Linked DNA regions of Desulfitobacterium hafniense DCB-2. Each later gene encodes a partner of the first gene's protein in a complex. Links are inferred from orthologs where the notes say so. Each region holds a gene or a part of one and is shown on either strand. Other genes may lie near its edges.

Region 1 (7,511 bases):
GTGAGGTGGAGTTGAAGGGAAAGGATAGCCTTGCTTTTTTGCAGTACCTATTGACCAATGATGTGTCGCGAATTCAGGATAACCAGATTCAGTATTCCCCCATGTGCACCTCTGCTGGGGGTGTGGTGGATGATCTGCTGGTCTATCGTTATAGCCGGGAGCATTTTTTGCTGGTGGTCAATGCCTCCAATACGGATAAGGATTTTGCCTGGATGCAGGCTCAAGCTGAGGGCTTCGAAATAAGTCTGGAAAATCGCTCCGGGGACTTTGCCCAATTGGCTTTGCAAGGCCCTTGGGCGGAGAAAATCCTGCAAAAGCTGACAAGTATGGATTTAGCACAGATCAACTACTATTGGTTTAAGCATGGGGAAGTGGACGGAGTCCTTTGCCTGATTTCCAGGACAGGTTATACCGGGGAAGACGGCTTTGAAATTTACCTGCCTCCCGAGCATGCTCCCCGGATGTGGGAAAGAATTCTCGAGGTTGGAGGGTCGGAGGGAGTTCAGCCCATTGGTCTGGGCGCCCGGGATACTCTCCGTTTTGAAGCCAGGCTGCCTTTATACGGCAATGAACTGGGGCCGGATATCACACCTTTGGAGGCCGGGCTAGGGTTTTTTGTCAAGCTGGAGAAGGATAACTTTATCGGTAAAGAGGCGTTATCAGCCCAGAAGGAAAAGGGAGTGCCGAGAAAGTTGGTAGGCCTGGAAATGATCGAACGGGGCATAGCCCGCTCCCATTATCCCCTTCAGAAAGAGGGTAAAGAAATCGGCTTTATTACTTCAGGTTCTTTTTCACCTACTTTAAACAAAAACATTGCCCTTGGCTTGATTCCCCCGGAGTATGCTCAAATAGGGGAAACCTTGGATGTGATCATTCGTGGGAAAGCCGTTAAAGCCCGGATTATTCCTTCACTGTTCTACAAACGGCAGGGGTAAAGCGGTGCGAAAATCGTCCTCGCCGGGCAAGGCAGGTTTTAAGTGCTGCAGAGCACTGGGGATGTTAAAAAACACGATTAAATGGGGTTAGGGACCTGTTCCTTTTCCCCGCAAAATAAGGAGGATGATAGTATGAATCCAGTAGAATTAAAGTACAGCAAATCTCATGAGTGGGCTAAGGTCGAAGGAAATACTGTGACTTTGGGGATTACGGCTCACGCTCAGGACAGCTTAGGAGATGTGGTCTTTGTGGAGCTGCCTGATAACGATACCACGGTGGTGGCCGGGGAGGCCTTTGGAACCGTTGAATCCGTCAAGGCCGTGTCGGATATGATTGCTCCGGTCAGCGGCAAGGTTATCGATTATAATCAAGAGGTGCTGGATTCTCCGGAACTTCTCAATGATGATCCTTATGGTGAGGGATGGCTGATTAAGGTGGAAGTGGATGATCTGACGGTATTGGATGAACTCTTATCAGCCGCGGAATATGAGGCGTTTCTTGCGGAGGAGGGCCAATAAATGAATTATGTGCCGAACACGGTGGACCAGCAGGAACAGATCCTCACCCGGATTGGCGTGGGCTCCCTTGAAGAGCTTTTTGCGGATATCCCGGAAAGCGTTCGGCGCCAGGCCCAATTGAAGATTCGGGAAGGGCTGTCTGAGCTGGAACTGGTAAAATATATGGGCAGGCTGGCTGCAGAGAATAAAACGGTGGAAGAGTATACCTCTTATCTGGGAGCGGGGGCTTATGAGCATTTTATCCCCAGCTATGTGGATCAGCTCTTGCTGCGCTCGGAGTTCTATACGGCCTATACCCCTTATCAACCGGAGATCAGCCAAGGGACCTTGCAGGCCATCTATGAGTTCCAGACCCTTGTCTGTGAGCTGACCGGAATGGACGGGGCCAATGCTTCCATGTATGATGGGGCATCGGCCCTCGCCGAAGCAGCTTTAATGAGCTGTGACGCCACCCGGAGAAAGAAAGTCCTGGTGCCTCAAACGATTCATCCGGAATACCGGGAGGTCCTCCGGACCTATCTGCTTCCCCGGGGGGTGGAAATCCTGGAGATCCCTTATCAGGAGGGAGCTGTAGACTCTGAGGCTTTAGAAAAAGCATTGAATACCGAGGTGGCGGCGGTTCTGATCCAAAGCCCTAATTTCTTCGGTATGATCGAAAAAGCTGTAGAGATCGGCCAAATGGCTCATGCCAAGGGCGGACTGCTGGTGATGGCGGTTAATCCGGTGTCTTTGGGATTGCTTAAATCTCCCGGGGAGCTGGGGGCGGATATCGTGGTCGGCGAGGGTCAGCCCTTTGGCAATCCCCTGAACTTCGGCGGTCCCTATCTGGGGTTTCTGGCTTGCCGGGAAAAATATGTACGCCGGATGCCGGGGCGGATCGTAGGCGCCACCAAAGATAAAAACGGCAAGAAGGGCTATGTGCTCACTCTGCAAGCCCGGGAACAGCATATCCGCCGGGAAAAGGCAGCCTCCAATATCTGTTCTAACGAGGCCCTTTGTGCCCTGGCTTTTACCATTCATCTCTCGGGATTGGGAAAACGGGGATTAAAGGAGATGGCCAGGCTTAATCTGCAGAAGGCCCATTACGGGGCTGAGGAGATTGGCAAGCTTCCCGGCATGAGCCTTGCTTTCCAAGGTCCTTTCTTCCATGAATTTGTGATCAAGACTGAGGTCAGTCCCCGCAAAATCAATGAAGCTCTTTTAAGCCATAAGATCATCGGCGGTCTGGAGCTTTCCCGCTTCTACCCTGAGCTGGATCAGCATCTTCTCTTCTGCGTAACGGAAACCAAGACCAAGGAAGATATTGACAGGCTGGTGGCCGGAATGGGGGAGATAAAATGAGAGCCTTGGAACCGCTGATTTTTGAACTAAGCAGGGAAGGGAGAACAGGGGTAAGCCTGCCCTCCTGCGATGTGCCGGAAATTCCTCTCGAGGATCTGATTCCTCAAGAGTTTTTAAGAGATAAGGAACCTGAACTGCCGGAAGTTTCCGAGGTGGATGTGGTCCGTCACTTCACCCGGCTCTCTTCCTTCAATCATGGAGTGGATACGGGTTTCTATCCTTTAGGCTCCTGCACCATGAAATATAACCCTAAGGTTAATGAGAAACTGGCCCGCTTGCCGGGCTTCAGTCAGATTCATCCCTATCAGCCGGAAGAATTAACTCAGGGTGCCCTGGGTTTGATGGTTGAACTCCAGGAGGAACTTGCCGAGATTACCGGCATGGATGCCTTTACATTACAGCCCGCTGCCGGTGCCCATGGGGAGATGACCGGGATTCTGATCATCAAGGCCTACCATGACCACCGTCAGGATGTTAAGCGCAGGAAGGTTATTGTTCCCGATTCCGCTCATGGGACCAACCCGGCCACAGGGGCCATGGCCGGCTATGACATTGTTCAGGTGCCCAGCAATGAGCGGGGAGGGGTGGACATCGAGGCCTTGCGCCAGGTGGCCAATGATGAAGTGGCTGCCTTGATGCTGACCAACCCTAACACTCTGGGATTATTTGATGAAAACATCCTGGAAATCGCTGAAATCATCCACTCTGTGGGGGGCCTGATCTATTATGATGGAGCCAACGCCAATGCCATTATGGGAATAGCCCGCCCCGGGGATATGGGCTTTGATGTGGTGCATCTTAATCTGCACAAGACCTTCTCCACTCCCCATGGCGGCGGGGGCCCAGGGTCAGGCCCGGTAGGGGTGAAGGAATTCCTCGCTCCCTATCTGCCTAAACCCGTGGCAATCCGGACCCCTGAGGGCCGTTACTCATGGGATGAGGACCGTCCGCTCTCCATTGGCCGGGTAAGAGCTTTTCAGGCTAATTTCGGAGTCCTGGTAAAGGCCTATGCCTATATCCGGGCCTTAGGCGGAGAAGGGCTGAAAGCCGCCTCTCAAAATGCCGTCCTCAACGCCAACTTCCTGATGAGCATCCTGAAAGAGCATTATCACCTGCCCTATGACCGGGTGTGCATGCATGAGTTTATCATCACTCCCAAAAATCTCAAGAACTATGGCATCCATACCTTGGATATTGCCAAGCGGCTTCTGGATTATGGCTACCATCCCCCGACGATCTACTTCCCCCTCATTGTGGAAGAGGCCATGATGATCGAGCCTACAGAGACTGAGAGCCTGGAAACTCTGGAGCAATTTGCCCGAGTGATGATCCAAATCGCTGAAGAAGTGAAGCAGGACGCGGAAATGGTGAAAAATGCCCCCCATGATACCCTGGTAACCCGTTTGGATGAAACAGGGGCTGCCCGCAAACCCGATCTGCGCTGGCGGAAACCGCAGTAAGGGCTTTGTCGCCATAGCAGCAGCCATTAGTGAGTAATCAGAAGGCTATGATTAGTAAAAAGATCTCCCTGCCGTTTTTTTGGCGGGAGATCTTTCGATACTTTTTTGGGGGCATCTTCAAGGCCTCTCTTAGCTCCCATAGCCTTTCCCAAGACACCCGACCATGCCGCTTAAGCGGCGTCGGTAAAGACGGAAAAAGCTGCTTGGATCGGTAACTTATCCTACAAAACCTTGCATGCACAAACCCGAAAAGCAGCCCAAGGATTTTGCTTTATGAAAGGAAGCGAATTTAAGCGAGCGGAAACAAAACTTCGCGAAAAGCATGCAGCGGAGAAAGGTTGGAAACAGGACGTTTCCAACCCGCCATTGAGCAGGAGCGATTTGGCGGGGTACCTTTCGGAGCGGAGGGCTTGAGCGGTAGTTTTGTCCGCGCAGCTTATGGAGCGACTGGTGTAAAGCAAAATCCTGGAGACTCGGCTTTCGCCTCTCTTCCAGAACAACATGTAATGCCCCAAGCAGCTTTAGGAAAGGCTAAGAAAACCCTTTAAAAAACCCTTAAGCCAAAGTAACAATTTTCAGATACAGATTTTTGCCGAATTGTGGAGTATAATTAATCAATGTGCATACGAGAAGCTTGCAAAATCTAAACCAGGAGGTTATTATAATGCAAACCTTTAAAGTTCCCGTAGGAATTTCCAATCGCCATGTTCATCTCTCTGAAGAACATATTGAAATTTTATTTGGTGCCGGACATCAGTTGACCCGGACCAAGGATTTATCCCAGCCCGGTCAATTCGCCTGTGAAGAAACGGTAACCCTGGTGGGGCCAAAGGGCACCATGGCCAATATCCGGGTGCTGGGACCTGCCCGCAAAGCAACCCAGGTGGAATTGGCAGCCACGGACACCTTTAAGCTTGGCGTCAAACCCCCGGTCCGGGATTCGGGAGATCTTTCCGAAACGCCTGGTTTGGAGCTGGTTGGCCCTGCCGGAAAAGTGCAGATCGAAGCCGGAACCATTATTGCTGCCCGCCATATTCATATGACTCCGCAAGATGCTGAAAAATACGGTTTAAAAGATGGAGATCATGTCAAGGTCCAAGTCACCGGGCCACGGGCCGGGGTCTTTGAACGGGTATTGATTCGGGTAAACCCCAATTATGCGCTGGATATGCATGTGGATACGGACGAAGGCAATGCCTTTGGTTTAAAAAATGGGGATTTGCTGGACGTTATTATCGAGTAAGAACTCACTCGGCATCCCCATTGGTAATGAGGCAATAGGGATGCTGTACGTATACTATTCGAATGAGAACAACGCTAATAAAATAAACCTGTCACAGGAAGAGGAGTTTCTTGTCCTGGGACGGGTTTTTTTACAATAAAACGCTATGCGTTCCGGTGGTCGTGTATGAAGCGGAAATAGAAAATCCTTTGCTTGCGAACCGCCGCCCGGAGGGAAAATTGTTTTGCTGATCACGTACGGCGAGGAGCTGGTGAAGAGGTGCTGCACGCATCTTTACCGGCTCGGGGGATGACGGACATTCGTTTTTTTTACAACATGAAATCTGCATACATCATCGCCGTCGGCCAGCGTTTGGGTGCGAATCAGATTCGCTCCCATTTGGTCATAGGTAATAAAATCAATGTTACAGATATATTTTACGAGAGCAAAGCAGTCTTCGCGTTTTCCAAGCTCGCATATGGCGCACTGACGAAACGTGGTGATGTGCTCGTCCGGACCTTTTATTTCATGTGTAAAGACCCAATCCGTACTGTATTCCCGTTTCTGCGAACGCTCCGCGGCGATGGTTTTTTGGCGCATCATTTTTTCGGAAAAGGCATCCTTTTGGGAATAGGATTTGAGCAAGAACGGTGTATGTGCCGCATGATCTGTCATTTCCCCGAACATTTGCTCGCTGATGGTGCCGTTCGCTGCCTTATAAACCGCAAAAAACATCGCAGCCATGATAAGACCTGAGCGGAAAATGTTATCCTTACCGCCCACCGAAGGGGTTCTGAGCAGCATTTCCCGATATTCCTTCTTCGCTTTTCTGCGGATCAAAGCTGTTTTTTCTTTTCCCAGGATGCCGGTAAGATAGCCGAAAACCCTTTTACTAAACATAAGAAACAAAATTCTTGCCTGCATATCATAGGTGAAGGTTTCTTTCATTGCCGTTCCTCTCCTCATCTCACGTTAATGAAGCGCCAGTCCGTTGACAAAAATCTTTCCTTTGCGCTCCCTGCCGGAAAGCTTGTCGCCGGCTTCCCCCGGCAGGGCCTGACATAGGACAGAATGCTCCCTATGACACCTTTTTTTTATTTATTCTCCTCCTTGGGGGGAGTTTTAGTTAGTGAATGCTAACTTTTATGTTAAAAAATTTTGGCATGTTCGGTCTCGTGCTTTAAGGTTCAAAACCCTAAAACAGCTTGCCAGTTAAAAAATTTAGTAATGATGCGGCAATGGTGCAGCGCTTTTTCTTTGGAAAAATCATGGATAATCGTTTCGAACAGGGTGGACCAATATGCCGTCAGGAGGATGTGGAGCTCATCTTCGTCAATGCGGTTTTTTGTAAGCCCCCGGGCAAAGGCTTTTTCCACAAAGGCCAGGGTATGTTTGGTGTTCTCAGCTACAAAATCATTCAAAAAATTCGCATATACGGAGCCTGCGGAGCAGCACAAAAGAAGCTTAAAGCCGTCGTATCTGGAGTAAAGAAACTCGATCCATCTTTGGTGGGTTGCTTCCGACATATCCCACACCGCCTGCATTTCTGCCCGTTCCAGGTGCTCATAATTACTCTGTTCCACGGCTTCGCTTAAGGCGTTGATGTCCTTCAGAGTAGGTTCCAGTACGGCCGCGAACAATTCCTCCTTTCCGGAAAATCTTTTGTACAGAGCGCCGGTGGTGACGCCGGCTTTTTGGCATATTTCCCGCAAGGAAGCCTCGGCAAATCCCTTTTGCAAAAACTCTTCTTTGGCGCTGACCAATATCTTAGGATCAATGCTGCAATTGGGTAATGACATGACATCCCTCCCACGTAGATAACCGTGTTATCGATAACGATGTTATCAGTATAATGCAATCCTTTTTTCCTGTCAAGATATACGCCTGTTTCTGCAATTGCCGCCGAGCGGGTTGGGGTGAAATATCCTTGTCTGATTCGACCTTTTGTTAGGCATGACCATATAGACAACAAGTGGGTCGACAGTGTCGACCTGGCGAAGTAACAAAGTGTGCGAAAGCAGTCTTTGGGGACTT
Region 2 (2,963 bases), 1.2 Mb from region 1 along the record:
TACTATTATGCTACAAATATAAATAGTCCGAATGTGGCTATCAAATCACACAAGCCTATTCTCACAGTATCATGTATGTAAGATATCGATCTCTATCCGCAGTATTATAATATATCCAAATAAGTTTTATGTTGGGGGGCAGGAAAAGCGAGATTAATTCTTTGCCAATCTTCCTCATGGATCGAGATATCGTAAACCTGGGCATTATCCTTGACATGGTCGGGTTGAGAAGCCTTGGGTATGGCCATAACATTCTCCTGCCCCAAGACAAAGCAAAGGAGTATCTGCTCCACAGTCAGGCCATAGTTTTGGGCAATCTCCTGAACTACTGGGTTTTGGGCTATTCTTTGCCGTGTGCTCAGATTATGAGCCATGGGGCAGTAAGCCATCATCGGCAGCCGGTGCGCTTTGAGCCATGGCTGCAAATCATATTCAGTCCCCCGGGAATTTAAGTGGTAGAGCACTTGATTCGTTGAGCACCGATCCCCTCCGGGTGTTTGCCAAAGCTCTTCCATATCCTCCGTATCAAAATTGGACACGCCCCAATGCTTGATCTTTCCTTGAGCCACTAACTCGTTCATGCACTCCACAGTCTCTTCAAGGGGGATATTTCCCCGCCAGTGGAGCAGATACAGATCAAGATAGTCCAGGCCAAGACGCCTTAAAGAAGCCTCACAGCTTTTGAAGATCGTCTTGCGCCCGGCATGATGAGGATAGACTTTCGAGACGATATGGAGGGTTTCCCGAGGATAAGGCTTGATCGCTTCTCCCACTAATTCCTCCGCCGCTCCCTCTCCATACATCTCAGCCGTATCGATCAGGGTCATTCCGTACTCGATTCCCATGGCCAGAGCTTTAACCTCTTGCTGCCATAGCCGGCTTTTCTCCCCCATATACCAGGTCCCCTGGCCGAGTTTGGGCAGTTTGGTTCCATCGGGCAGAAGGACTTCCCGGAGGATCTTTTTCTGATTCATTCTCTCTACCTTCCTTTCCTCCCTTAAACGTCTTTAATCTTTTCGCCAATCCATTCTTTCATATCCTGAAGAATCATCAGATCTTCTTCCTGAACCTGAAGTGATTCCAAGGCAAGAAGCAATTCACTACTATTCAGAGTCCGGTTAAGAAATGAAGCACTGATCTCCTGGATGAGGTGTGCATTCATAGCATCAGAATAGATGGTTGAGCCAATAATCTTGCCTTGGCGCAGAGTAAAGCCTAATTCTATCCCTCCCCAGGGAAAACGGGTCTCCAGGACAAGGTCAAATTGGGGCGTCTTACCGTAGCGCCAATCCCAGGAAGCGTATTTTTCATAAAGTCCGCCCAGGTCATAATCCGTATCCTTTATACGCAGAGGCTCCGGACAGGCACCATAGAGGCTTTGAAAGCTTGCCATCAGAGTTCCCTTCATCTCCTCAATGGACAAATCCGGTAAATAATTGCGGAGGTTGGTGATCCGGGATTGAACCGACTGTACTCCCTTGGCCGCCATTTTTTCCTTGGATACCTGAAGGTATTTCCCCACTTTTTCCCCGTCCACATGAACAAGAACCGTACCGTGGTGGTATGCTTTATCTTTTTCAAAATAGAAAGCATTCCCCGAAAACTTCTTTCCCTCCACAGTCAGATCATTGCGGCCGGTAAATTCGGCTTGAATTCCTAAACTGTTTACTCCCCCTAAGATAACCTGGAGCTGTTTGTGCAAATCATAAAGCTCCCGATCCATAATAAAGGTAAAATTGAGATTGCCTAAATCATGAAAAACCGCCCCGCCCCCGGAAAGACGACGGGCCAGTTTTCCTCCATCTTCTTCAAGAAGGGTACAGCGGCATTCCTGCCAGGGATTTTGATTTCTTCCGATAACTACGGTGTTTTGATTTTGCCATAGATAAAGGAGAATCTGATCTTTCTCCACCTTATGTAAAAGGAATTCTTCCAAGGCCAGATTGTGCCAGGGATCAAATGAATCAGACAGCACAATTTTAGTTTTTACCGGGCAAGACATGGGGACCCCCCTCCTTATCGATTAGTATTACCTGAAATAACCCTCTATTTTCCTCGTGACAGATAGTCCTTCATCACTTCCTCAGGGACGAGACTGCCGCCGGTCGCCCAAATCAGATGGGTTCCCTTTTTCAATCCCTCTTCAAGCCGGTGCTCCCTGATATATTGAAGGCCTTCCTTACACAGCAGGAGCCGGGCCGGACCGGCCATTCCTGCCAAAGCCGAAGGCTCGCATTGTATCCCCTCTGCATGATCAAGAGCCTGCAGCAAGCGGAAAAGTTCTGCATCCTCCACGGTGAAGGCCCCGCTCAGCAAGCCTGCCATGATCTTGCCTACGAAGCGGGAAGCTCTGCCTACGGCCAACCCATCGGCTTCGGTCTTGTTATCCAGCCCAATATCCTGAACAGCGATGCCATCATGAAGCCCTGTCGCTAATCCCAACACCATACAGGGAGAATGAGTCGGCTCGGCAAAGAAACAATGAACATGCTCCTGGAACACCTGCTTTAAGCCAAAGGTCACTCCCCCCGGTCCCCCTCCCACCCCACAGGGCAGGTAAACAAAAAGAGGGTGGTCGGCATCAACCTTGCGGTTCAATTTTTCTAATTGCTCCTTAAGCCTCAGTCCTGCTACAGCATAGCCTAAAAACAGATCCCGGGAATTTTCATCGTCAATAAAGTGACAGCGGGAATCACCTTCAGCCTGCCTGCGGCCTTCTTCCACAGCCTTACTATAGTCGGAGGTGTATTCAATCACCTCCACTCCCTTGGAGCGCAAAAGTGCTTTTTTCCACCCTTTGGCATCGGCAGACATATGGACAGTGACTTTAAAGCCCAATTCAGCTCCCATCACGCCGATGCTCAACCCGAGATTTCCTGTGGAACCCACAGCAATTTTATAATGAGACAAAACATCTCTGAACGAAGAATCCTTTAACCTGGCATAATCGTCTTCCCTGGTCA

The links.
Region 2: the proteins of gcvH (region 1) and DHAF_RS14445 are in contact, whole or in part, in a crystal structure (PDB 3A7A), measured with the Escherichia coli proteins. The link is inferred for Desulfitobacterium hafniense DCB-2 from one-to-one orthologs.

What each region holds. Positions count from the first base shown.
Region 1 is NC_011830.1:4,280,682-4,288,192, reverse strand. What follows is about bases 1-2,760. They hold gcvH (glycine cleavage system protein GcvH), read left to right. Parts: upstream 1-1,067; coding sequence 1,068-1,454; downstream 1,455-2,760. Other genes in these bases: gcvPA (aminomethyl-transferring glycine dehydrogenase subunit GcvPA), read left to right, coding at 1,455-2,760; gcvT (glycine cleavage system aminomethyltransferase GcvT), read left to right, coding at 1-935. In the rest of the region: more of gcvPA, read left to right, coding at 2,761-2,795; aminomethyl-transferring glycine dehydrogenase subunit GcvPB, read left to right, coding at 2,792-4,255; DHAF_RS20125 (hypothetical protein), read left to right, coding at 4,594-4,803; DHAF_RS20120 (phosphate propanoyltransferase), read left to right, coding at 4,920-5,498; DHAF_RS20115 (L-2-amino-thiazoline-4-carboxylic acid hydrolase), read right to left, coding at 5,772-6,425; DHAF_RS20110 (TetR/AcrR family transcriptional regulator), read right to left, coding at 6,665-7,276. UniProt on the Escherichia coli protein: The glycine cleavage system catalyzes the degradation of glycine. The H protein shuttles the methylamine group of glycine from the P protein to the T protein.
Region 2 is NC_011830.1:3,101,174-3,104,136, forward strand. It holds DHAF_RS14445 (lipoate--protein ligase), read right to left. Parts: upstream 2,003-2,963; coding sequence 998-2,002; downstream 1-997. Other genes in the region: DHAF_RS14440 (aldo/keto reductase), read right to left, coding at 105-974; DHAF_RS14450 (D-serine ammonia-lyase), read right to left, coding at 2,047-2,963. UniProt on the Escherichia coli protein: Catalyzes both the ATP-dependent activation of exogenously supplied lipoate to lipoyl-AMP and the transfer of the activated lipoyl onto the lipoyl domains of lipoate-dependent enzymes.